3 regions of the Vibrio sp. PNB23_22_6 genome follow, and region 2 is predicted to be linked to each of the others. Evidence: predicted binding sites of a transcription regulator. Region 2 holds the regulator's gene; each other region holds the start of a gene.
The links. The regulator PurR, encoded in region 2, represses purine synthesis genes. The targets are predictions, from matches to a motif close to TNANGNAAACGTTTNCNTNA.
Positions count from the first base shown of each region.

Region 1: ACVA54_RS10230 (uracil-xanthine permease family protein) is a predicted target of PurR. The motif match lies at 4,872-4,891, and genes of this name have one in related genera.
Region 3: ACVA54_RS01440 (formate--tetrahydrofolate ligase) is a predicted target of PurR. The motif match lies at 3,687-3,706, and genes of this name have one in related genera.

Region 1 covers NZ_JBNFXP010000010.1:45,883-53,436, reverse strand. Annotated here, with positions in the region: gene ACVA54_RS10250 (putative ATP-dependent zinc protease) at 1-345, shown strand, start outside; gene greB (transcription elongation factor GreB) at 400-885, opposite strand; gene ompR (osmolarity response regulator transcription factor OmpR) at 1,099-1,818, shown strand; gene envZ (two-component system sensor histidine kinase EnvZ) at 1,941-3,233, shown strand; gene ACVA54_RS10230 (uracil-xanthine permease family protein) at 3,308-4,699, opposite strand; gene ACVA54_RS10225 (S9 family peptidase) at 4,947-6,932, opposite strand; gene recG (ATP-dependent DNA helicase RecG) at 7,164-7,554, opposite strand, start outside.
Region 2 covers NZ_JBNFXP010000003.1:254,643-262,196, reverse strand. Annotated here, with positions in the region: gene mukF (chromosome partition protein MukF) at 1-1,143, opposite strand, end outside; gene cmoM (tRNA uridine 5-oxyacetic acid(34) methyltransferase CmoM) at 1,146-1,937, opposite strand; gene elyC (envelope biogenesis factor ElyC) at 2,052-2,837, shown strand; gene torR (two-component system response regulator TorR) at 2,908-3,621, opposite strand; gene torD (molecular chaperone TorD) at 3,889-4,536, shown strand; gene purR (HTH-type transcriptional repressor PurR) at 4,971-5,975, shown strand; cyclic di-GMP riboswitch class I at 6,255-6,344, shown strand; gene ACVA54_RS04295 (TfoX/Sxy family DNA transformation protein) at 6,461-7,051, shown strand; gene ACVA54_RS04290 (TVP38/TMEM64 family protein) at 7,170-7,554, shown strand, end outside.
Region 3 covers NZ_JBNFXP010000001.1:327,068-334,621, forward strand. Annotated here, with positions in the region: gene ACVA54_RS01425 (flavodoxin) at 918-1,427, opposite strand; gene ACVA54_RS01430 (CreA family protein) at 1,627-2,100, shown strand; gene ACVA54_RS01435 (inosine/guanosine kinase) at 2,231-3,535, shown strand; gene ACVA54_RS01440 (formate--tetrahydrofolate ligase) at 3,773-5,521, shown strand; gene glgC (glucose-1-phosphate adenylyltransferase) at 5,893-7,107, shown strand; gene ACVA54_RS01450 (chitinase C-terminal domain-containing protein) at 7,190-7,554, opposite strand, start outside.

The DNA of each region.
Region 1 (7,554 bases), on a different contig from region 2:
GTGAGCTCGATTAACGCGAAGGACATCAAACAATTTAAGAAAGATGGCGTTGATATGGTGAGCTTTACCTACGAGAACGATCTGGGAATGACGAAATCGTTCACCAAAGAAGTGGTGGGGGTCATGCGCATTACCGCTAAGAAAGGCGAAAAAGCAAATGTGCGGCCGGTTGTAGAAATGCATGTCAAACTTGGTGAGTTAGAGAAGAAAGTTCGAGTGAATTTACAAGATCGTAGCCGCTTCCATTACAGCATGATTTTGGGCAAGAACTTCTTAAAAAATGGCGCGTTGGTGGCCAGTGATACGAACTATATCTTGACGGATAAACCGGATTACGAAGAGTGATCTGTATGAGAAATAAACAATGCCGCCCTTTTGAACAAAAAGGGCGGCATTGTTTTACTGTTCGTCTGCTTGGTAGCGAATGTTATTCACAAACCATTCTTTGTACCCTTCCGGGGTTTTTACCGCGAACTCGTCGTCGACTTCTTTTTTTAGTAGAGCGCGTGCCATTGGTGAGTCAATGGAGATGTAGCCCTTTGCATCGCCGTAGATTTCATCCGGTCCAACAATGCGGAAGCTTTTGACATCACCTGCTTCGTTTTCAATTTCTACCCATGCCCCAAAGAAGACTTTTCCTTCCTGCTGGGGGGCATAATCCACGACTTTGACTTGCTCAAGGCGTTTGCGTAAATATCTGACTCTACGGTCAATTTCACGCAGACGCTTTTTGTTGTACTGGTAATCTGCGTTCTCACTGCGATCGCCCAAACTTGCTGCCCAAGTGACTTTCTTGGTGACTTCCGGCCGTTCTTCTCGCCACAAAAAATCGAGTTCAGTTTTTAAGCGGTTGTAGCCTTCGCGAGTAATTAGATTGGTTTTCATCAGACGTAAATCAGAGGTTATTGGGTTCTGCTGCTCATATTAGCCTTGAATTAAGCCGACTGTAAATTGTTGTGAAAGGGAGATAAAGCCTCTAGCAACCCGAAATAAATGCAAAAACAGTGGCTAAGATAAAAAGAGTAACAATTTGCACAAGCACGTTTGAAAAAACAGTGATACATTTTTGCCATTAGATGCTTTTGAAAGGATGTTTCAATGCAGGAAAATCATAAAATTTTAGTGGTTGATGACGATGCTCGTTTGCGTGCTCTTTTGGAGCGTTACCTTTCTGAGCAAGGTTTTCAGGTGAGAAGTGTTGCTAATGGCGAACAGATGGACCGTCTTCTGACCCGTGAAAATTTCCACCTTATGGTGCTCGATTTAATGCTGCCGGGCGAGGATGGCTTGTCGATTTGTCGTCGTCTTCGTCATGCCAATAACATGTTACCGATCTTGATGCTGACCGCAAAAGGTGACGAAGTCGACCGTATCGTTGGCTTGGAAGTCGGGGCTGATGATTACCTGCCGAAGCCGTTCAACCCTCGTGAGCTGCTCGCACGCATTAAGGCGGTATTGCGTCGCCAAACGGTTGAACTGCCAGGCGCGCCAAGCACGGAAGAAAAAGTGGTGGAATTCGGTGACTTCCGTCTGAACTTAGGTACGCGCGAAATGTTCCGTGGTGAAGAGGCAATGCCGCTCACTTCTGGTGAGTTTGCGGTACTGAAAGCCTTGGTAACAAACGCTCGTGAGCCTATGTCTCGCGATAAGCTGATGAACATGGCTCGTGGTCGCGAGTACTCAGCAATGGAGCGTTCAATTGACGTGCAAATTTCGCGTTTGCGCCGCATGTTGGAAGATGATCCAAGCAAGCCTCGCTACATTCAGACAGTATGGGGCTTAGGCTACGTATTTGTCCCAGACGGTAAAGAGACATAATCTTTCCAAAAGGTTTGCCGATATTCGCAACTCATATTCCGCCCTCAAGCCTCCTTCCTGATTGAGGGCTGGAACCTCGCAATTAAGGCTTTCCACTAGGAACGGTCCATTAGGAACTCTCCATGCGAATCCGAAGTTCATTTACACAATCTATCCTGTTGTTTATCTCCTTGCTGCTCGCTAGCCAAGTCTTTTCTTATTACGCTGTTTTTAATTATGCGTTGATGCCAAGTTTGCAGCAGTTCAACAAAATTCTCGCTCATGAATTGAATCTAGTACTGGATGAAAATGGTCCACTCAAATCGGATGCACCATTGCGTCATCAGCTGTTGGAAAGCTTGGGTGTGACGGTGCATAGCGTAGATAGTGAGGTGATGAATGAATTCAATCATGCGATGCCTATCGACCTGATGTCTGAAGAGATGACGCAGGAACTGGGTTCACCAACGGAAGTACGCTTACAGCTAGGCAGCGAGAGCTACATCTTGTGGATGCGTATTGATCAACTACCGAATTCCATTATTCGCATTCCACTTTCTGAACTGCAAGAAGAGGACTTTGCACCGCTGTTCCGTAATAGCTTAATCATGGCACTGCTGATCATTGCGGGAGGGTGGCTGTTTATTCGCTTGCAGAATCGTCCACTTATCGCACTGGAGAAGGCGGCAAAAGGCGTCGGTCGAGGTGAAATTCCACCACTATTGCCGGAGAAAGGCGCATCGGAGATTCGTTCAGTAACCCGTGCGTTTAACCAGATGTCGAAAGGCATCCAAGAACTGGAAGAAGACCGTGCGCTATTGATGGCGGGTATCAGTCATGACTTACGGACGCCACTGACGCGTATTCGCCTCGCGACAGAAATGATGTCGCCAGAAGACAGTTATTTAGCCGAAGGCATCATCAGCGATACTGAAGAGTGTAATGAGATCATCAGCCAGTTTATGGACTACCTCAAGCCGGTAAATAAAGAATCGTTTGAGCAGGTGGACATCAATACCATCACTAGCGATGTCGCGACGTCGGAAGGGGGTTATGAAGTCGAAATCGAAACTGAGTTCAACCCAACGATGCCGACCGCCAAGGGCAGCCCAATCGCAATTAAACGCGCGGTGAGTAACCTTGTGGTCAATGCTCTGCGTTACGGTAATGGCTGGGTGAAAATCAGTACTGGCGTGACTGCGGACAAACAGCTGGTGTGGGTGTGCGTTGAAGATAATGGTCCGGGTATCGAGCAATCCCAAATTGCGCGTTTGTTTGAACCTTTCACTCGTGGCGATACGGCGCGAGGCAGTGAAGGGACGGGGTTGGGCCTAGCTATCGTGAAGCGCATCGTTAGTCAGCATTCAGGCTCGGTTGTGGTGCGTAACCGCAGCGAAGGCGGCTTAATTGCACAGATCAGTTTCCCTACCAAGTAATCTTTTCTCAAACGCTTCCAATAAAAAAGCCCAACCTATTGCTAGGTTGGGCTACCCGATAATCCTAGGCAAGGTTAGGATTTTTGTCCCTCTTGAGCAACGAGCTCATCTTCCTCTTCCAATTTCTCTGGAAGCAACAGGTTCAATACGATCGCAGTGATACCGCCAGCGGCGACACCGGTTGAAAAAATGCTCTTAATGAATTCCGGCATAAACTGAAGAATTTCCGGTTTTTGTGCGATTCCCAACCCCATTGAGAATGACAGTGCCATGATCAGGACAGCACGGCGGTCTAACTCAACACGAGAGGTGATGCGTACACCTGCTGCCGCGATCGTACCGAACATCACAATCGTTGCTCCGCCAAGCACGGGTTCAGGAATCAACTGCACGAAGCTTGCGACCCCAGGGAATAGCCCGAGAATAACCAAGATACCCGCAATGAAGTAACCCACATAACGGCTTGCAACGCCCGTTAGCATAATGATGCCGTTATTTTGGCTGAAGGTAGAGTTTGGGAAGCTGTTGAATACGGCTGCGATTGCTGAGTTGAGGCCATCGGATAAAACACCGCCCTTAATACGTTTCATGTAGACCGGGCCTTTTACTGGCTCGCCGGACACTTCAGACGTTGCGGTGATGTCGCCAATCGCTTCTAGTGCGGTAATGAAGAAGATCAGCACTAATGGAATGAACAGTGACCAGTCGAAGCTAAGGCCGTATTGCATTGGAATCGGTAGCGCAATCAGCTCTGTTTTACCGAACTTAGCGGTATCGACCATGCCCATAAAGTACGCCATCACATAGCCGACTAGCATCGCAATCACGATAGAAGCAACGCGTAAGTATGGGTTTTTAGAGCGGTTTAGTATCACGATCAAGCCAAGCACGGTACCGGCTAGCGCGAGTTTATCTAAGCTGCCAAATGTACCATCACTCATCGCTGCGTAGCCGCCGCCCATCGATACTAAGCCCACTTGGATTAGGGTTAGGCCGATAAGCGTTACGACGATCCCTGACACTAAGGGGGTAATAATGCGGCGTGCGTGTTCTAGAACGCGAGATAAGAACACCTCTGCCAATGAGGCGACCAAAATAGTACCGAAAATGGCCGCCATCATGGTGTTGATATCAGCCCCACCGGCTTTAAGCGACAATCCTGCACCAATAATTGGACCTAAGAAGTTAAAGCTGGTGCCTTGTATTGATAACAAGCCAGAGCCAATAGGGCCAATAGTACGAATCTGAATGAATGAAGATACCCCGGATGCAAATAAGGACATGCTGATGATGGTGTTGGTTTGGTCTGCTGGCACCCCCAATGACTGACATATGATCAGAGATGGGGTGATGACCGCAACGAACATCGCCAATAGATGCTGAAGTGCCGCAAAAAGAGTTTGAGGTAGTGGTGGACGATCGTTTAACTGATAGACCAGTTCCGAAGCTCGGTTTGAAGTTGTCATTGTTTGTCTCGCTAGTCGCAATAGTTCTTGCCCAGAGCTCGCTGAATGGGAGTGCTGGGTGGAGTTGACGTTATTGCCTGTGATTGCTGTTAATCAGTGTCAACTCAGGTTGGTTTGATGTGACAAGGCGCACATCATCAATTTTGAGCGCGATTATAGAGGGATTTATTTGAAAGGCAAACGTTTGCTTGTGTAAAAAAAGGCGATAACCGTGCAGTTATCACCTTTTGATGTTTAAGTTAGCTGATTAGTTCTTCAGATGCTTGTCGAAGAAATTGAGCACATGAGCATAGTATTTTGCTCGATGCTCATCTTTGTAAAAACCATGCCCCTCATCATCAAGCACAAAGGACTCATAAGGGTAGTTGATGTTGTCTAATGCTTTGGCCATCGCATTAAAGTGCTCAATTGGCGCGCGCTGATCTTTACCACCGTGAACCAGTAGAATCGACGCTTTCAGCTTATCGACATTGTGCGTAGGGGACATCGCTCTTAGGGTTTTAGGATCCGTACCAAGAACCTTAGTTAAAAAGCTAAGTCCCATTTTACTATCTGGGACATCTCCTTCTTTGAACATCAGTTCAAGGTCGTAGACACCTGCGCTCCCAACGGCGCATTGAAACAGTGCTGGCGCGACGGTTGCTGATTGCAAGGCGCTGTATCCACCAAAGCTACCACCAGAAATACAAATTCTGTTCTTATCTGCGATCCCTTCTCCGATGATGTACTTGGTCGCATCGATAATGTCATACTGGATGTTGGTTCCCCATTTTCTATAGCCCGCTTCTTCAAATTGTTTACCAAAGCCACCACTTCCGCGGAAGTTAACTTGTAATACCGCATAGCCATGCTTTGCAAGGAATTGGTTTTCTTCCGTAAAGCCCCACCAATCTCTTGGTCCATGCGGCCCCCCATGTGGGTTGACGATGAGTGGTAGGTTTTTGGCTTCTGAGTTCGGTGGAAGGGTGAGGTAACCTGTGATGTTCTTACCATCACGACTGGTAAATTCGATTGGCTTCACTTCTGCCATTTGTGCTGGATCTAACCATTCTCTTGCGGAGAATAGGTAGCGTATTTCTTTTGGCTGTGTTGTAAACAGGTAGTAGTCACCTGGGTTTCTATCATTAAACGCCATGATAACGTAAGCATCGCCAGCGTCGGTTTCACTGACTAATCTGACTTGGTGTCCCGGTAGGGAGGTTAATATTTGCTGTAGGTATTCACTGCGCTTGTTTTTGGGATCCACAAAGGCATAGGTTGGGTAATCACTCTCAAACTCTACCGCATAAAGCTGCTTTGAGTCAGGATCTAGCCAAAACGCTTTAGGATCGACGGCGCTATCTGATGCAACTTTGGTGCTTTCACCTGTTTTAAGGTTTAAGTGATGTACCGCTCTTGGCTCGCCACTATGGCTGACCGCTGCATAAACTGCGTCTTGATTTTCAGAAAAAGAGATAGGGTAGAATTCTTTGAAACTTTTCAATGACTTAATGTTATCTGAGATTTCCCATTGGCCGTTGACACGGTAATAAAGTTCAACCTCATCCTTGCTGTTTCGGCCAGAAACAAAGCGAACGTCGCCATCATGGTCAGTAAGAAAACGGCTAAAACCAACCGGAGAAGTGGTTATCTTAGAGCGCCGCCCATTGTATACGTTAACGCGATAAACCTCTCTAGGCGCTTCCATATTGAAGCTATATTCTCCGAAAGGTAAGGAAGAAACCAAGATATGGCGATCGTCATCAGGTAAAACATCCATGACTTCACCATAGGCTCGCACGATAGAAGAGGCGCGTACAAGTCGGCTGGATTTTGGTGGGTTGTAGCCAAAGATGTAGGCGTATTTTTTTCCGTCTACGTTAGCGGAGACTAACTCACCATAGTTCACTGGAGCTGTCGACCAACTCTTTAAATATTCTTTGGAGGCAACGACGCGCTCGTTGTTGATCCAATAGTAATCGCCCACTTGTTCATTGCCATTGAAACGTAAAACGCTGCTAGGTTGCATGGTTTTACTGTCGAGTATGACCAAAGCATCTTTACCATCGATGCTGGATTCGAACGCTAAGTGCTTTCCGTCCGGAGATATTTTGGGGTTGAAATAAGCAGAGCTTTTGGCAAACAGTTCTGCGGATTTGAGAATGGAATCCTGTCCATCTTGAGCCGCAAAGGATGCCGTGTGAGTAAAGCCAACTAGCGCTGCACTAGCGGCGAGCAAAGTACTTTTCTTCATGCATCTATCCTTGATGACATTGATTTCTTGATTGAATGTTAGGTACGAAGACCTTGAGGTAATATTTTGACTAATTTGAAGTATCTAAATTGTCGTAATTATTGAATAAAGTCGAGTGGTGTTTTATTTAATGAGAGATAGATTGGTGAAATAAATGTATATGAAACCAGTCTTACAGAATTCCATCTGTAAGACGTGTCATCCACATAAGGGTTGTTCAATAGATACGGTTTACGCTTTGGAGTAAATATCGCGCTCACCAAGCCAGCGATCGATGATGGCACTCGCATTGTCTGGGTAAGTATCATGAATATGGCGAGCAATGCGCTGAACTTCTGGAATTAAGCGCTGATCTCGCACTAAATCGGCAATTTTAAAGTCTGCCAAGCCGGTTTGCTTGGTTCCTAGTAGTTCACCCGGCCCACGAATCTCCAAGTCTTTCTGTGCAATCACAAAGCCATCGTTGCTTTCACGCAGTACGCCTAAGCGTTTCTGGGCGGTTTTCGATAGGGGAGAGTGGTAGAGGAGCACGCAGTGGCTGGCAACTGAGCCTCGCCCTACACGACCTCGTAATTGGTGTAGTTGAGCCAGGCCTAATCGCTCTGGGTTTTCGATGATCATC
Region 2 (7,554 bases):
GATTGGTGCGCCTTGGTCTTTATGCGCTTTCAGCATGTTACCAATACGCTCTGACAACTCATCATTGACTTGTTGAAACTCTTCGTATTCCACTTCCATCGGAACTTGGCCTGTTACCTCGTCATCACGTAGCACCAGAGCTTCATCACGAAGATCGGAAAGCCTTTCTGCATCTGCAAAAGTCAGATACCAAGGCATATCAAAGTAATCTTTTATTGATTGACGCAGACGCGAACTGAACGCACGGTTCTTATCCATATCAATCGCGGTACGGATGAACTTGTGTACGTGTCGGTCGTAACCAATCCAAAGGTCGATCGCCTGTTGGCCCCAGCTGGTGATTCGATCTAGCTTCATTTGTAGGCTAAATAGGGCCTCTTCAATAAACTCCAGCTCAGGATCACCATAGACAATTTCTTGGATGTCGAGGATCTGAGTTTGCAGTTCATCACTGGCGGCTTGCAGCGTATCTTGAAGTTCACGCAGCGTGCTGGAAGTTTCAGACAGTAGTGCTTCACAGTTGTTGATTGCTTCACGCCAGTCTTTGTTCAGCAGATCCGCTATCTGTAGCTTCACAGATTGCTGCTGTTCATCCATCACACGTTGGTTAAGATCAATTTGATCGAAAATTTCGCCTACAGAGTATTTCAATACGCCGTAGACATTTTTTTGCCAATGGCCTGGCGTACCGCCTTTCTGTGCTGCTTCAATCGCTTTCGCCATTTCATCCGCTACCATCGACAGCTGAATGGAAAGACGCAGTTTCGAGAACTCACGATGACGCACATAGTAGTCAGTGATGCCTATCGCTAATGGCGACAAGCGGTAAATACTGGCTCCGTCAGTGAGTTCACTGACGAAACGGCTAATAAGGCGCTGCTTAACCATCTCGTTGATGGCATTATTTGCACGGAAAGCCGAGGCTTCACCGGTTTCATCAAAAAGTCGAGTGACGATGGCAAATGCGTCGTGCAATTCACCTTCACCCAATTCTTCATCGAACCTTTCATTACTCAATACGGCGATGGCAATCAAAAACGCCAATCGCTCAGTGGTCAGGTTCAACGAGAAATCGTGCTGCTTTACCCAGCCAACCAACTCATCGATTGGTTGCTCTGCAGCATTGAGAGTCATCTCACTCATTGTTATTCCTGTTTATCGTTCTTCTTAGCCCACACGTGAATATAGCGGCCTAATGAGAGGTATGGCTCTTGTCGACAAAGTTGTTTTTCTAGCGCCAACACATCTTCAAACTCGTAATCGCCCATGTATTGCATATTGCCTATGTAATCACTGAATGAACGAATACCAGACTTTCCACAAATGCTAAAACCAGAGTCTTCTATCCATTGATAGACATCCTCAGGCTTTAGACCTTTCTGTGGCTGTAATTTAAATCTCTTCCGATGGGGCATGCCGTCTAATACATGTGGAATATTACCGCATACCACATTTTTATAGACTAAGCCGTGGTGGTTATAGAACATTACCGAAGCAATGCCTCCCGGTTTTACTTGTTCCAATACTGTTTCGAGAGCGGCTTTAGGATCAACCAACCACTCCATCACTGCATGGAACATAACAAGATCCACCTGCGCTTCCATATGCTCGCCAATGGACTGGACAGGTGAATGAATCAGGCGATACTGCTCAAGCAAACCATTTTTTTCAATATCCTGTTTCGCTAGTTGCAGCATTTCCGAAGATAGATCACATAAAGCAACGTGATGTCCGAGCTTAGCAAGCTTTTGCGACATTTGTGCCAACCCACCGCCTGCATCAAGTACATCAAGAGCTTGCTGGTCAGCGCCTAATTCACTTAGAATCTGTAGAAAATCTTCCCATACAATGATTTGCCGGATCTCCCCTTTATCGGAGCCGTAAATATTTTTTGCAAATTTGTGGGCGATATCGTCGAAATTGCGGTCTTCTGTCACTTCTGCTGAGTTATCATAACGGATTGTGCCGCTATTCTGGCACAAGGAAAGCAGGAATAAAGAGGGTCAACCTCATTTTTATTATCAATTGATGTTTTTTCGGACTATTTATGTATGTTTGAGCTGAAAAAAGTAGTGACCGCTCTGGTCATGCCCTTGCCCGCACTGCTACTGATAGGGTTATTAGGTCTTGCGCTTATCAGTTTTACCACCAAACGCAAAACAGGATGTTTTGTTGTTCTCCTCTCTTTTGTCGGTATTTTCCTAGCGGCCTTCCAACCACTATCAACGAAACTCTTGATGCCATTAGAGCGAGAGTATAAAGCGTTTTTACCGTCATCTGAAACCGTAGACTACGTTATGGTATTAGGTAATAACCATGTCGTCGATGATGAGATCCCACCCACTTCTCAATTAAGTCGTACCGCGCTGATGCGTTTAACTGAAGGTATCCGTATTTTGCGTATGTACCCAGGAGCAAAGCTGATTCTGTCTGGTTACGCTGGCGGGTCTGAGATAAGTCACGCCCGTATGATGGCCAACGTTGCTCTGGCACTCGGTGTGGCTAAACCTGATATCATTTTATTAGAGGACGCAAAAGACACCTGGGAAGAAGCGCGACAAGCGGCTGCGTTTGTGAAACAGAAAGAAGTGGTTTTAGTGACCTCTGCTAGCCACATGAAACGGGCTCTGTATGAGTTCAATGCGGCAGGAATCAAGCCAACCCCAGCCGCTACGAACTATCTTGCTATCGATGAAATTCATCAACCTTGGCATAAATACTCACCAAAAGCACAATACTTGGAACAAACTGAAATTTATTGGCATGAATACCTTGGTGGTTTATGGCAAAAACTGCGTGACACAGTTGGGCAAACCCCAATGGTTGCAAGCCAATAAATCGAGTAAGTAAGAATCACAAGATAGAAAAAAGGAGAGCCCATGCTCTCCTTTTTCTTTACGACTTAGCTTAGTCACCTGCAAACATGTAGCCTTCACCATGGACGGTCACAAAAATTTGTGGGTTCTTCGGATCAAACTCCATCTTAGCGCGCATACGTCGAATTAATACATCGATAGTACGATCATTTGGCGCATCCACTCGGTGGCTGATCATATTCAAAATACGTTCTCGGCTTAATACCTGATTTGGATATGAAGACAAGGCAACCAAAAGCTCATATTCAGCTTTGGTCAGTTTCACTGGCTCACCGTTGCGACTTAGCGCACGACGCTGGATGTCAAATGTCCACTCGCCAAAACGTACAATGTGTTCTTCATTGCTTTCTTTTTCTGCTTTTTGAGAGCCATTGCGAGCAGCAGAGATGCGCCACAATAAGTTCTTAACTCGAACCAATAATTCCCTTAGTTCAAAAGGCTTTGTCACATAATCGTCTGCGCCCATTTCTAGGCCAACGATTTTGTCAATGCTATCCGTGCGTCCTGTCACTAATATGATGCCGATGTCTGACTGGCTGCGTAATTCACGCGTAAGCATAAGACCATCTTCACCGGGCAAGTTAATATCCAACATGATAAGATCAACGTCACCATCTTGAAGCACCTCGCGCATTTCTGCGCCACTTTCTGCTTCACTGACTTTGTAACCTTCATTTTGGAAATAGCCCGCAAGCTTACTGCGAGTTACAACATCATCTTCTACGACCAATACGTGATAGCTCATTTACACCACTTTCTGTCTTCTTTATATTCCAAGACGTATTCTATTCATAACTAGTAACATTTCTAGTCATAGATACATAAAAAAGCAAGATTTTGCGATTTTATTGATTCAAAGCAAGCTTATTTGTAGCCATTAACAAAAGAGCATATTCTTCCACAAGGCATCATAATTATAGTTACTGCTATTCATTTTAATTGTTTACACTTAAGGAAATATTCTCAAGTGACTTCAAGATGCCGTTTTAAGAGCATCATTCAGGAGCAAAAAATGCAAGAAGTGAAAGCTTTTAATGAAAAACGTGCCGAAATTTACTGGTGGTTTTCTAGCCTGTTCGCCAAAGAACTGACCGAAAAAGAACTAGAGACTTATCATAGTGTTGAAATTCGAAGCTTTTTAGCTGGTTTAGGTGAAAATAAATCCCTTAAACCAGCCGTAGACTCGCTTGTGGACGCTTTAAACCGCTTACAAGATCGTGAAGATGCCCAATTAGAACTTGCCGCAGACTTTTGTGAACTTTTCCTTAAAACAGAAAAACATGGCGCCCTTCCATACGCATCGATGTATATTGGTAAATCTGGACTGTTAAACGACAAGCCAGCAGAAGAAATGGAAAAACTGATGGCCGATTTTGGTGTTCAAGTGGACGTAAATCTCAAAGAGCCCGCAGACCATTTAGCCGTTGAGTTAGACTTTTTGGGTAACATGATCATCCGCTCTAACGAACTCGAGCAAGAAAAGCATATGGAAGAAGCATTCACCAAACAGAACGATTTCATTCAGCAACAGCTGTTAACTTGGTTACCGCCATTTGCTGCCAAGTGTAAACAATTCGATGAATTTGGCTTCTATGTTAGCGTTGCACAACTATTAATTGCATTTTGTAAACTGGACAGCAATTACCTTCTTGGTGAATAATTGCCGTCTATTTTGGGGAGTTCAGAGCTCCTTATTTGTTCGTTCAGTTTTAGTCTGGCGTAGAAAAGCCTTTTCATTTCGCAGTTAAAATGTGACTTGAAATACACAAAACCACAGCTGAAAACATTGCCAGCGTGCTCGCATCAGTCTAAAATGTGAACGCAAACGATTAAATATGATTTATATGTAAACCGCTGAAATATAGCGGTTTTTGTGTTTTATTAACATCATTGCTGATCCATTCCTTATTGTAACTAAAAGGAATAATACTCTCAGCAACGAATGTTGCTACAAACCTTTATTATACCGATTTCGGAACAACCACTGCCTGAACTATTGAGTACTACTTTCCTCATAACACTCGGTTTGCGCAGATACTAAGCGTAAGGTTGTATTCACTACGGTATTAAGTAGCTCGATACAGGACATCATTTATGGCCACTATAAAAGACGTTGCTCGCTTAGCCGGCGTTTCTACCACAACAGTTTCGCACGTAATTAATAAAACGCGCTTTGTTGCAGAAACAACCCAAGAAAAAGTAATGAAAGCAGTTGATGAACTAAATTACGCGCCAAGTGCTGTTGCCCGCAGCTTAAAGTGTAACTCAACCCGTACTATCGGCATGTTGGTAACACAATCAACAAACCTATTCTTCTCTGAAGTTATTGACGGTGTTGAAAGCTACTGTTACCGCCAAGGATACACACTGATCCTATGTAATACTGGTGGTATCTATGAGAAGCAACGTGACTATATTCGAATGCTGGCAGAAAAGCGTGTTGATGGCATTTTAGTGATGTGCTCGGATTTAACCGAAGAGCTACAAGAAATGCTGGATCGCCATGCTGATATACCAAAAGTTGTCATGGACTGGGGCCCAGAAAGCTCAAAGGCGGATAAGATCATCGACAACTCTGAAGAAGGTGGTTACCTAGCAACGAAGTTCCTGATTGACAATGGTCACACCGATATTGCATGCCTAAGCGGTCACTTTGATAAAGCAGCATGTAAAGAGCGTATTTCTGGTTTTCGACGTGCAATGGCTGAAGCAAAGCTACCAGTAAACGAAGAGTTAATTCTCGAAGGTAACTTCGAGTGTGATACGGCAGTACTTGCTGCAGACAACATTACGGCAATGGATAAACGCCCTACTGCGGTATTCTGTTTTAACGATACCATGGCATTAGGCTTAATGAGCCGTCTACAACAAAATGGCATAAAAATCCCTGATGATATCTCAGTGATTGGCTATGACAATATTGAGCTTGCGGAGTTCTTCTCGCCTCCTCTAACGACTATTCACCAACCAAAAAGACGTGTTGGTAAGAATGCGTTCGAGATTTTACTAGAGCGAATCAAAGACAAAGAACACGAAAAACGCATTTTTGAAATGCAGCCTGAGATTGTGGTTCGTAACACCGTTAAGAAATTGAACTAACTCCCCCTCAAGTTTATAAAGCGCTCTTCGGAGTGCTTTTTTTATTTCGTAAAATGAAATTTTTTAAGCATTTCACATTACTTATATAATCAAAAGCTAAGATAAATTGCTGTTTTAACTAACTTGTTGCCCATTTCCTACATCAAGCTTTTGTATGGCAAGTAGACATTTCAAAATATGAAATTAGACACATTAAGATGGCACCATTAGTTGAATAGAGATCACACTTTAGTGTTTGGAACGTGATGTTAATGCAATATACGAAGTATTCTCCTCTTGTCACGCACAGGGCAAACCATTCGAAAGGATGGGACGCAAAGCCTCCGGCCTTAACCACTAAATATAGTGAAAGGTAGCGGGGTTACCGATGGCAAATATGCATTAAGTGAGTTTACCCTTTAATGACATTGTGTCTGCATGCATTTGCTAATCTCTCGGACCTGATTTTTGGTGGCGTAATATTAATTACACCGAGATAACACACCATGGATAAACCGATACTCAAAGACTCAATGAAGCTGTTTGAGGCACTTGGTACGATCAAGTCGCGCTCAATGTTTGGTGGCTTCGGGCTTTTCGCTGATGAAACGATGTTTGCACTCGTTGTGAACAATCAACTTCATATTCGAGGAGACCAAAAAACTTCATCTGACTTCGAGACTCAAGGATTAAAACCGTACGTCTACAAGAAACGTGGATTCCCCGTAGTGACGAAATACTATGCTATTTCTGATGATTTGTGGGAATCGACTGACCGCTTGATTGATGTTGCTAAGCTATCTCTAGAGACGGCTAAGCAAGAAAAAAAGCAACAAGCGAGCACTAAGCCAAACCGTTTGAAAGATCTTCCTAATCTACGCTTAGCGACTGAACGCATGCTAAAGAAAGCAGGCATCGATTCCGTCGAAGAGCTAGAAGATGAAGGTGCCTTAAATGCTTACAAAGCAATTCAAGATACGCATACCTCTACGGTAAGTATTGAGTTGCTGTGGGCGTTAGAAGGGGCAATCAACGGTACGCATTGGAGCGTTGTGCCTCAGTCTCGTAGAGAAGAGTTGATGTTCGCGCTTTCATAACGCGCGATTCAGCATGACATTGAGTAAAAACCGCAGTTTTGATACTGCGGTTTTTTTTTGAAATTTTTTCTTCTTCCATTCTGTCTTATTATCTAAGCTGCGAAATGGAGTAACGACAATGAATAAAAAACTGATTTTAGGTCTGTTCCTACTTGCGACGGTCATCTTTCTAGGGGTGAGCTTCAGCCAATATTTAACGTTAGAAAACGCAAAAGCACAGCAAGAGGCTTTGAATACGTTTATTAACCAGAACTTCGCTTTCGCTGCAGCGACGTATTTCTTTGCCTACATCGCAATTACGGCGTTCTCGATCCCTGGCGCCGCTGTTGTTACTCTGCTTGGTGCTGCTCTATTCGGTTTCTGGGCTAGCTTATTACTGGTTTCTTTTGCCAGCACCATAGGTGCTACCATCGCCTTCTTAAGTAGCCGCTATCTATTGCGTGAGTGGGTGCAAAGTAAGTTTGGCAATAAGCTAAGTGCTATTAACCATGGTGTTGAAAAAG
Region 3 (7,554 bases), on a different contig from region 2:
GAGAGAGTTGGCATTTCTCAAAAATGACAAAGAGCAATTCACTTTTTTTCGCACAAGATCACCGAAAGCGCCCTCAAGCTCAAAAAAGATGCGATATAAAACAACATAACCTTATCGTTAGTCTTCACAACCTGGATATAAATAACGCTCCTAAACGAAACGTTCTAAATTATCAAACACGAGTTGACACAAGGCATGGTCAAATGTTGGCCCCTTCCACGTAACAAAAGCTCTGCCGCTTCTGATAAACTTTCATCCCGAATTTCGACAAAATTAATTTGAGGAAACTTCTCCATTTCTACGGTCACGCGCTGGCGAATTAATTCGGAAGTCATACTTCGAACGGCAAGATAATATTGATTTTTAATACTTGGTCGTAGAAGATTAATCAGTTTAATATTTTCCTCTACACGATCGCATTCATACAATACCGTGCCTGTGTGTCGTATTGACTAACGACGCTTGTTCGTCATTTATTCCTACAGCAATCCACTGAGCAACACGTTGAAAATTAGGTAGATAACGCTGAAAAAATGGTAGCGCCGTATCGTCTGAAATGATAATGCCATCAAAAATATAGTCTTGAGATTTGAATAACATGTACTGAGCTATTTACGGTAAATAGCCATCAGAGTGGATTCGCTGTGCATCTAGATATTCGATAAACAGCTTGACTTCGTTATCGGTTTGCTCAAAGCCTTTTACATGACATTGGTCCATTGATAAGATGGTTCATAGGCATGTAGAAGCAGTATTCGTTTGAGTTCCCCTTTCAGAGTCGTGAACATTGACTACTGCCGTCCCTAAGCACAACAACAGCGCCATTACAGGCTCAAAACGCTTAATCGTGTTTTACCCAGCTTAAGAGAAATGTTGCGTCGATGAAATGTTGAATTCCGGACAGAGCTCCACAAAAATCAGTGTTCTAACACAATCGTCTCACACATTTTTTTATCTCTATCGAGTTTTTTAGCTAAATCTGCTGCAAACTGCTGCTTGTCTAAGTGTTGAGAAACAGCAATATCCGAAATTAGGGTGTTCCCTTCCAGATGACTCACAATGGCCGCACCGACCGCCTCTCTATCACTAAATCCGACATACAACTCAAACTCAGGAACCAAAATTATCTGGGTCAAATACTCAATGATCATTTCTTGATCGCGCTGCTCGTCCCAACGCTGTGACTGAAGGATAGAGAACATCACCGTCAGTCTATGAAAATCGACAAGGAAAATATCCTTTGCTTCCAGCACATTATCTTTAGTAAGTAACAGTGATTTATCGATAACCTCATGGCTTAGCGTTTCAAGAGTTTGGAAGTAAATTTCACGCCCTTCGAGACTTTCTTTTGTCGGAAACTCCACTTCGACTAAATCATGTAGCCATGCGTTTTTTCGTTTTATGATATCTAACTGTTGTTCATTCATTTTGTTACCTTAAGTGCCACATTCATCAACCTGCAGCGAGTAAATACGGGACTTTGATTACACTACCCGTTATTGAGAGGTACATTAGCATGAAGCCTCTAACAAACCTAGCTAAACTCCTGAGGTAACGTCAAATTTTGTTTTCAGTTCGTCTGTCTGATAAATTGAACCAATTACTTGCCGATTTTAAGGATATAAAATGAAAAAACGCTTGCTTGCTTTAAGTTTAGTTACCGTCTTAGCGGGATGTGGCGATAACGAGGTTGGTGATGTATCGCTAGGTATGTTCACGATGAAAGATATTAAAATCGGCCACCTACAGGATGAGGAAGTCACTGGTGTTACTTGCCATATCGCCTCTATCGAAGCGAATTTAAGCTTATCCGATCCAAGTGACAGCTCCATATCTTGCCGTCAAACCGGTGATATTACCCCAGAAATGATAGCCAAAATCGACAAAAGTAAATCAGGAGAAGTAGTGTTTAAAAAATCAAAGAGCATCTTCTTCAAAACAATGAAAGTAAGACGCATCTTTGATCCAGAGAGCCAAACATTGCTGTATTTGTCTTACACAACCAAAGAGACCGACGGTAGCTTTAAGCACAGCTTATCAACGGTTCCACTATGGGGCACTAAAGCTTACGTAGAACCGGCTGTAACACAGGAAAAGTAATCCTAAATCGCTTGTAATAACATCAGCCCGCTGCATTTTTCAGCGGGCAAATTTCTTTGTGATTTAGGTAATGAATTTCATTTTTTTGTGATATAATTTCGTCTCTTTTTTTTCTCATTAAAGAACAAGCATGAAGTTTCCTGGTCAGCGTAAATCTAAACACTACTTCCCAACTCACGCTCGAGATCCATTAGTTAACCAAATTCGACCAACTCCGAAATTGTACCGTCCAACGGTTGTTGGTGTTGGTCAAACCATCGTAGATATCGAAGCACGCGTTGACGATGCGTTTTTAGAAAAATACAAACTAAGCAAAGGACACTCGCTCGTTCTTGAAGAGAGCAAAGCGGATGCACTATACGAAGAGCTAGTCGAAAAAGGCCTGATTACCCATCAGTACCCTGGTGACACGATTGGTAACACGCTGCACAACTACTCAGTATTGGCAGACAGCAAATCGGTGCTTCTAGGTGTGATGTCTAAGAACATCCAAGTTGGTTCATTTGCATACCGCTACCTATGCCGCACATCTTCTCGTATGAACCTAAACCACCTCCAAACGGTTGATGGTCCGATTGGTCGTTGCTATACACTCATTACTCAAGATGGTGAACGAACTTTCGCGATTAACGAAGGTCACATGAACCAACTGCTTCCTGAAAGCATTCCAGAAGAAGTATTCAAAAAAGCCTCTGCTCTTGTTGTTTCTTCTTACCTTATGCGTGGTAAAGAAGAAGATCCAATGCCAAAAGCGGTTCAGCGTGCAATCAACTTCGCTAAGAAGCATGACGTTCCTGTAGTTCTGACGCTTGGCACAAAGTACGTCATTGAAGGTAATGCTGAGTGGTGGCAGGAATACATCCGTGAAAACGTGTCTGTTGTCGCGATGAATGAAGAAGAAGGCGCGGCGTTAACCGGTGAATCTGATCCTCTTACTGCCGCCGACAAAGCACTAGAATGGGTTGATCTTGTACTGTGTACCGCTGGGCCTGATGGCCTATACATGGCAGGCTACACCGACGAGATAGTAAAACGCGAAACGACACATGATATTCTTGAAGGCTCCATTAAAGAGTTCAACAAATTCGAGTTTAGTCGCGCGATGCGTCAAGAAGACTGTAAGAAGCCAATGAAAGTGTATTCTCACATCGGCCCATACCTTGGCGGTCCACTTGAGATTAAAAACACAAATGGTGCTGGTGATGCAGCACTGTCTGCACTTCTTCACGATATGGCAGCAAACTCTTTCCACCAGAAGGAAGTACCAAACTCTGAGAAACATGAAGTACGTTGTCTAACTTACTCTTCTCTATCCCAGATTTGTAAATACGCAAACCGCGTAAGCTACGAAGTGCTTACTCAGCACTCTCCTCGTCTATCTCGAGCGCTACCAGAGCGTGAAGATAGCCTAGAAGAGACCTACTGGGATCGCTAAAAACTAAGTGCTTAGAGCAAAAAATTGGTAAAGGCCACCATTTGGTGGCCTTTTTGTTTTGATCTAACGCAGTATTTAGTGTTTTTTGTTATCATGTAGCACGCTACCGCGCATGAACTGCTTTACAGCTTTTATTTTACCAGTATCATCCCCACGCAAACGTTTGCGCAATAACAATACTGTCTATTCGATTGTTTATGTTGAAAGCGACGTGTTAGCCATTTTTTTGGAGTATCCATGCAGTCTGATATTGAAATTTGCCGAAACACACCGTTGTCTTCTATTGTGACCGTTGCTGCAAATGCTGGTCTTTTGCCGCACGAGTTCGATACACACGGAAAACACAAAGCTAAAGTTCATCCCCAATGTCTTGAACGCTTAAATACCAACCAAGATGGTAAATTGGTGCTGGTCACTGCAATTACACCTACCCCTTTGGGTGAAGGAAAAACCGTAACAACCATCGGTCTTGCGCAGGGCCTATCAAAAATCACCCCATCAGTGATGGCGTGTATCCGTCAACCATCCATGGGGCCGGTATTTGGTGTGAAAGGTGGTGCTGCGGGCGGTGGCTACTCTCAAGTTGCGCCAATGGACGAACTTAATCTTCATCTTACTGGTGACATTCATGCTGTCACAGCCGCCCATAACCTTGCCTCTGCAGCGCTTGATGCTCGCTTATACCACGAGCAACGTGAAGGCTACGATGCATTTGAAGCGCGTACCGGGCTCAACGCACTAAAAATAGACGTTGAGCGCATTACGTGGAAACGCGTAATGGACCATAACGACCGTGCGCTGCGCATGGTTAAGATTGGCCTGAACGAAGAAGGCAAAACCATCAATGGTTTTGAGCGCGAAGAAGGTTTCGATATCTCAGCGGCTTCAGAGCTAATGGCGATTCTTGCGCTGTCGCAAGACCTAAAAGATCTCCGCCAGCGTATCGGTCGTATCGTTGTTGCTTACGATCTAGATGGAAAACCTGTCACAACAGAAGACCTGCAAGTTGCTGGGGCAATGGCAGTAACACTCAAAGAGACGATTGCACCAACCTTGATGCAAACACTTGAAGGCGTCCCTACTCTTATTCACGCAGGTCCGTTTGCCAACATTGCTCACGGCAACTCTTCCATCATCGCAGACCAGATTGCACTTAAACTTTCTAGTTACGTTGTCACTGAGGCTGGTTTTGGTTCAGACATGGGCTTTGAAAAAGCGTGCAACATTAAAGCGACGGCAGCCAACCGTGCACCTGACTGTGTGGTGATTGTCGCAACATTACGTGGTTTAAAAGCGAACTCGGGTCACTACGACTTGCGACCGGGAATGGCCATTCCCGATACCATATTCAATCCGGATCCTGCAGCGTTAGAAGCTGGGTTTGAAAACCTTAAATGGCACATCAATAACGTACATAAGTATGGTATCCCTACCGTTGTCGCGATCAACCAGTTTCCACAAGATTCCGCAGATGAGTTGGCGGAGCTAACATCCCTAATCAACAGCTTCAATCCTGGTGTTAAAGTGGCAGTAAGTACGGCGTTCGGCCTAGGTGGTGAAGGCGCGATTGAACTGGCACAACATGTGATCGAGACTTGTGAGCAACCTTCTGAGTTTCGCCCTCTTTACACCAAAGACCAATCTTTAAAAGAGAAATTGATGGCCGTGTGTGAAGCAGGATATGGTGCATCGAGCATTGAGATGAGTGAGTTGGCTAAAAAGCAACTGGCAGATTTTGAAAAACTAGGCTTTGATGATCTCGCCGTGTGTATTGCCAAAACACCATTGTCTATCACCACAGATTCTGCGATTAAAGGTGCGCCAAGCGGGTTTACTGTGCCTATCCGCGAGCTACGCTTATGCGCTGGTGCAGGTTTTATTTATGCGCTTTCCGGTAACGTGATGACCATGCCAGGCCTTCCAGATAAACCTGCATTTATGAACCTTGACCTAGACGAGCATGGCAATATTGTTGGTTTGTCATAATCTATCAGAGAAGATCACTAGTATTTCTTTCTTCCATTCATTCTCCTTTTAATAGTTCATACTAAAGGATAGCTTTGTACCCAAGTGGCTTCATCAAGGCACTTGGGTACTGATCGTCATAACACAGACTTCCTCACCAACTATCGCCCCAATACAGTGCAAGACAAGGTGATCATCCCCTAAATTAGTGCAATTGCCTGATGTCCCCTCTCTACCACATTGATTTTGCTTAATACACTCTATGGCTCGATTCTTGAACTAAAGTTTAAGAAATGGACATTCGATTACCAATTCATCGTGCAGATTTAGGATAAACCCACTCCCCGGGTTTAATGCTGTTTCGAAAATAATACAAGGGAAAGGGAAGATTTATGCAAGATGCACTCGCAGTAATTTTGGCCGGTGGAATGGGCTCTAGGCTAAGCCCCCTTACTGATGACAGAGCCAAGCCTGCCGTACCATTTGGTGGTAAGTACCGAATCATTGACTTCACACTGACTAACTGTCTTCATTCAGGTTTACGAAAGATTCTCGTCCTGACACAGTACAAATCACATTCACTGCAAAAACACCTTCGTGACGGTTGGTCCATATTCAACCCTGAACTTGGTGAATACATCACGGCCGTACCTCCGCAGATGCGCAAAGGTGGAGCATGGTATGAAGGGACGGCCGATGCGATCTACCACAATATGTGGCTGTTATCTCGTAATGATGCGAAGTACGTCGTGGTACTTTCTGGTGATCATATCTATCGAATGGATTATGCAGCCATGCTAGAAGAGCATAAAGAGAATGGTGCAAAACTCACGGTTGCCTGCATGGATGTTCCTGTAGAAGAGGCCTGCGCCTTCGGCGTCATGGGGATCAATGAAGATGGTCTGGTCCAGTCCTTTGTAGAAAAACCTGATCAACCACCAACTCTCCCTGAGGACTCAACGAAAAGCCTTGTTTCTATGGGAATCTACATTTTCGATATGGACGTTCTGCAAGTTGCACTGGAAGAAGATGCCAAATTGGAAACTTCAAGCCATGACTTTGGTAAAGACATCATTCCGAAATTGATCGATACCGAGTCCGTTTACGCCTACAAATTCTGTGGTAGTAAAGGTCGAGTAGACAAAGATTGCTACTGGCGTGATGTGGGCACTCTTGATTCTTTCTACGAGGCGAATATGGATCTACTAGAGCCAGTCCCACCAATGAATCTCTATCAGCCCAACTGGGCAATTCGTACCTACGAGGGACAATTTCCACCAGCACGTACCGTCTCTTCCGCTACGGGGAATGAAGGTATTTTTATTAACTCCATTATTGCAAATGGTGTGATTAACTCCGGAGGCTCTGTGCAACATTCTGTGATTTTTTCAGATGTTAGTATCAACGACAGCGCTACTATTGTCGATAGCATTATCTTTGACAACGTTGAAGTCGGAGAAGGTTGCCAGCTGGTTAGCTGCATCATCGACAAACATGTGAAGATACCACCTCATACCCAAATTGGAATCAATAAAATTGAAGATGCTAAACGCTTCCATGTTTCCGAGAAAGGCATTGTTGTAATACCAGAGGACTACGAGTTTTAGCGCTTCAGATGCCTGAATTAAAGCAGCAAAAATAAAGCGCGCGATGTACATCGCGCGCTTTTTCATCTCCATTTAATTTGGATTAGATATTACACACTGTTGACCAACTACCATCACTACCTGGTTCCGATGCTGTCCACCAGTTCGCCTTGTATACCACACCGTTATGAATCACTTTATCACCTTGGTTTGCGTGGCTTGGGTTACCTTGCCAATCTGTTTGAGGGAAGTCTGGGTAAGTGACCAGTCCAGCCGTGTCACAAGTACCAGGTTCCGCACCGCCAGTGCCAGTGCCAGAGTTTAGCTCACCGATTGGTAATTCTGGTTGCTCAAACTTGAACGCAAACTCTTTACCACCAGAAATCACCGTGTAATTAGCAGGACCAGAGATTGGTAGGTAGTAAACCATATCAAGCTCGTAACTCCCTCCCTCAGGCAGGTCTTTCC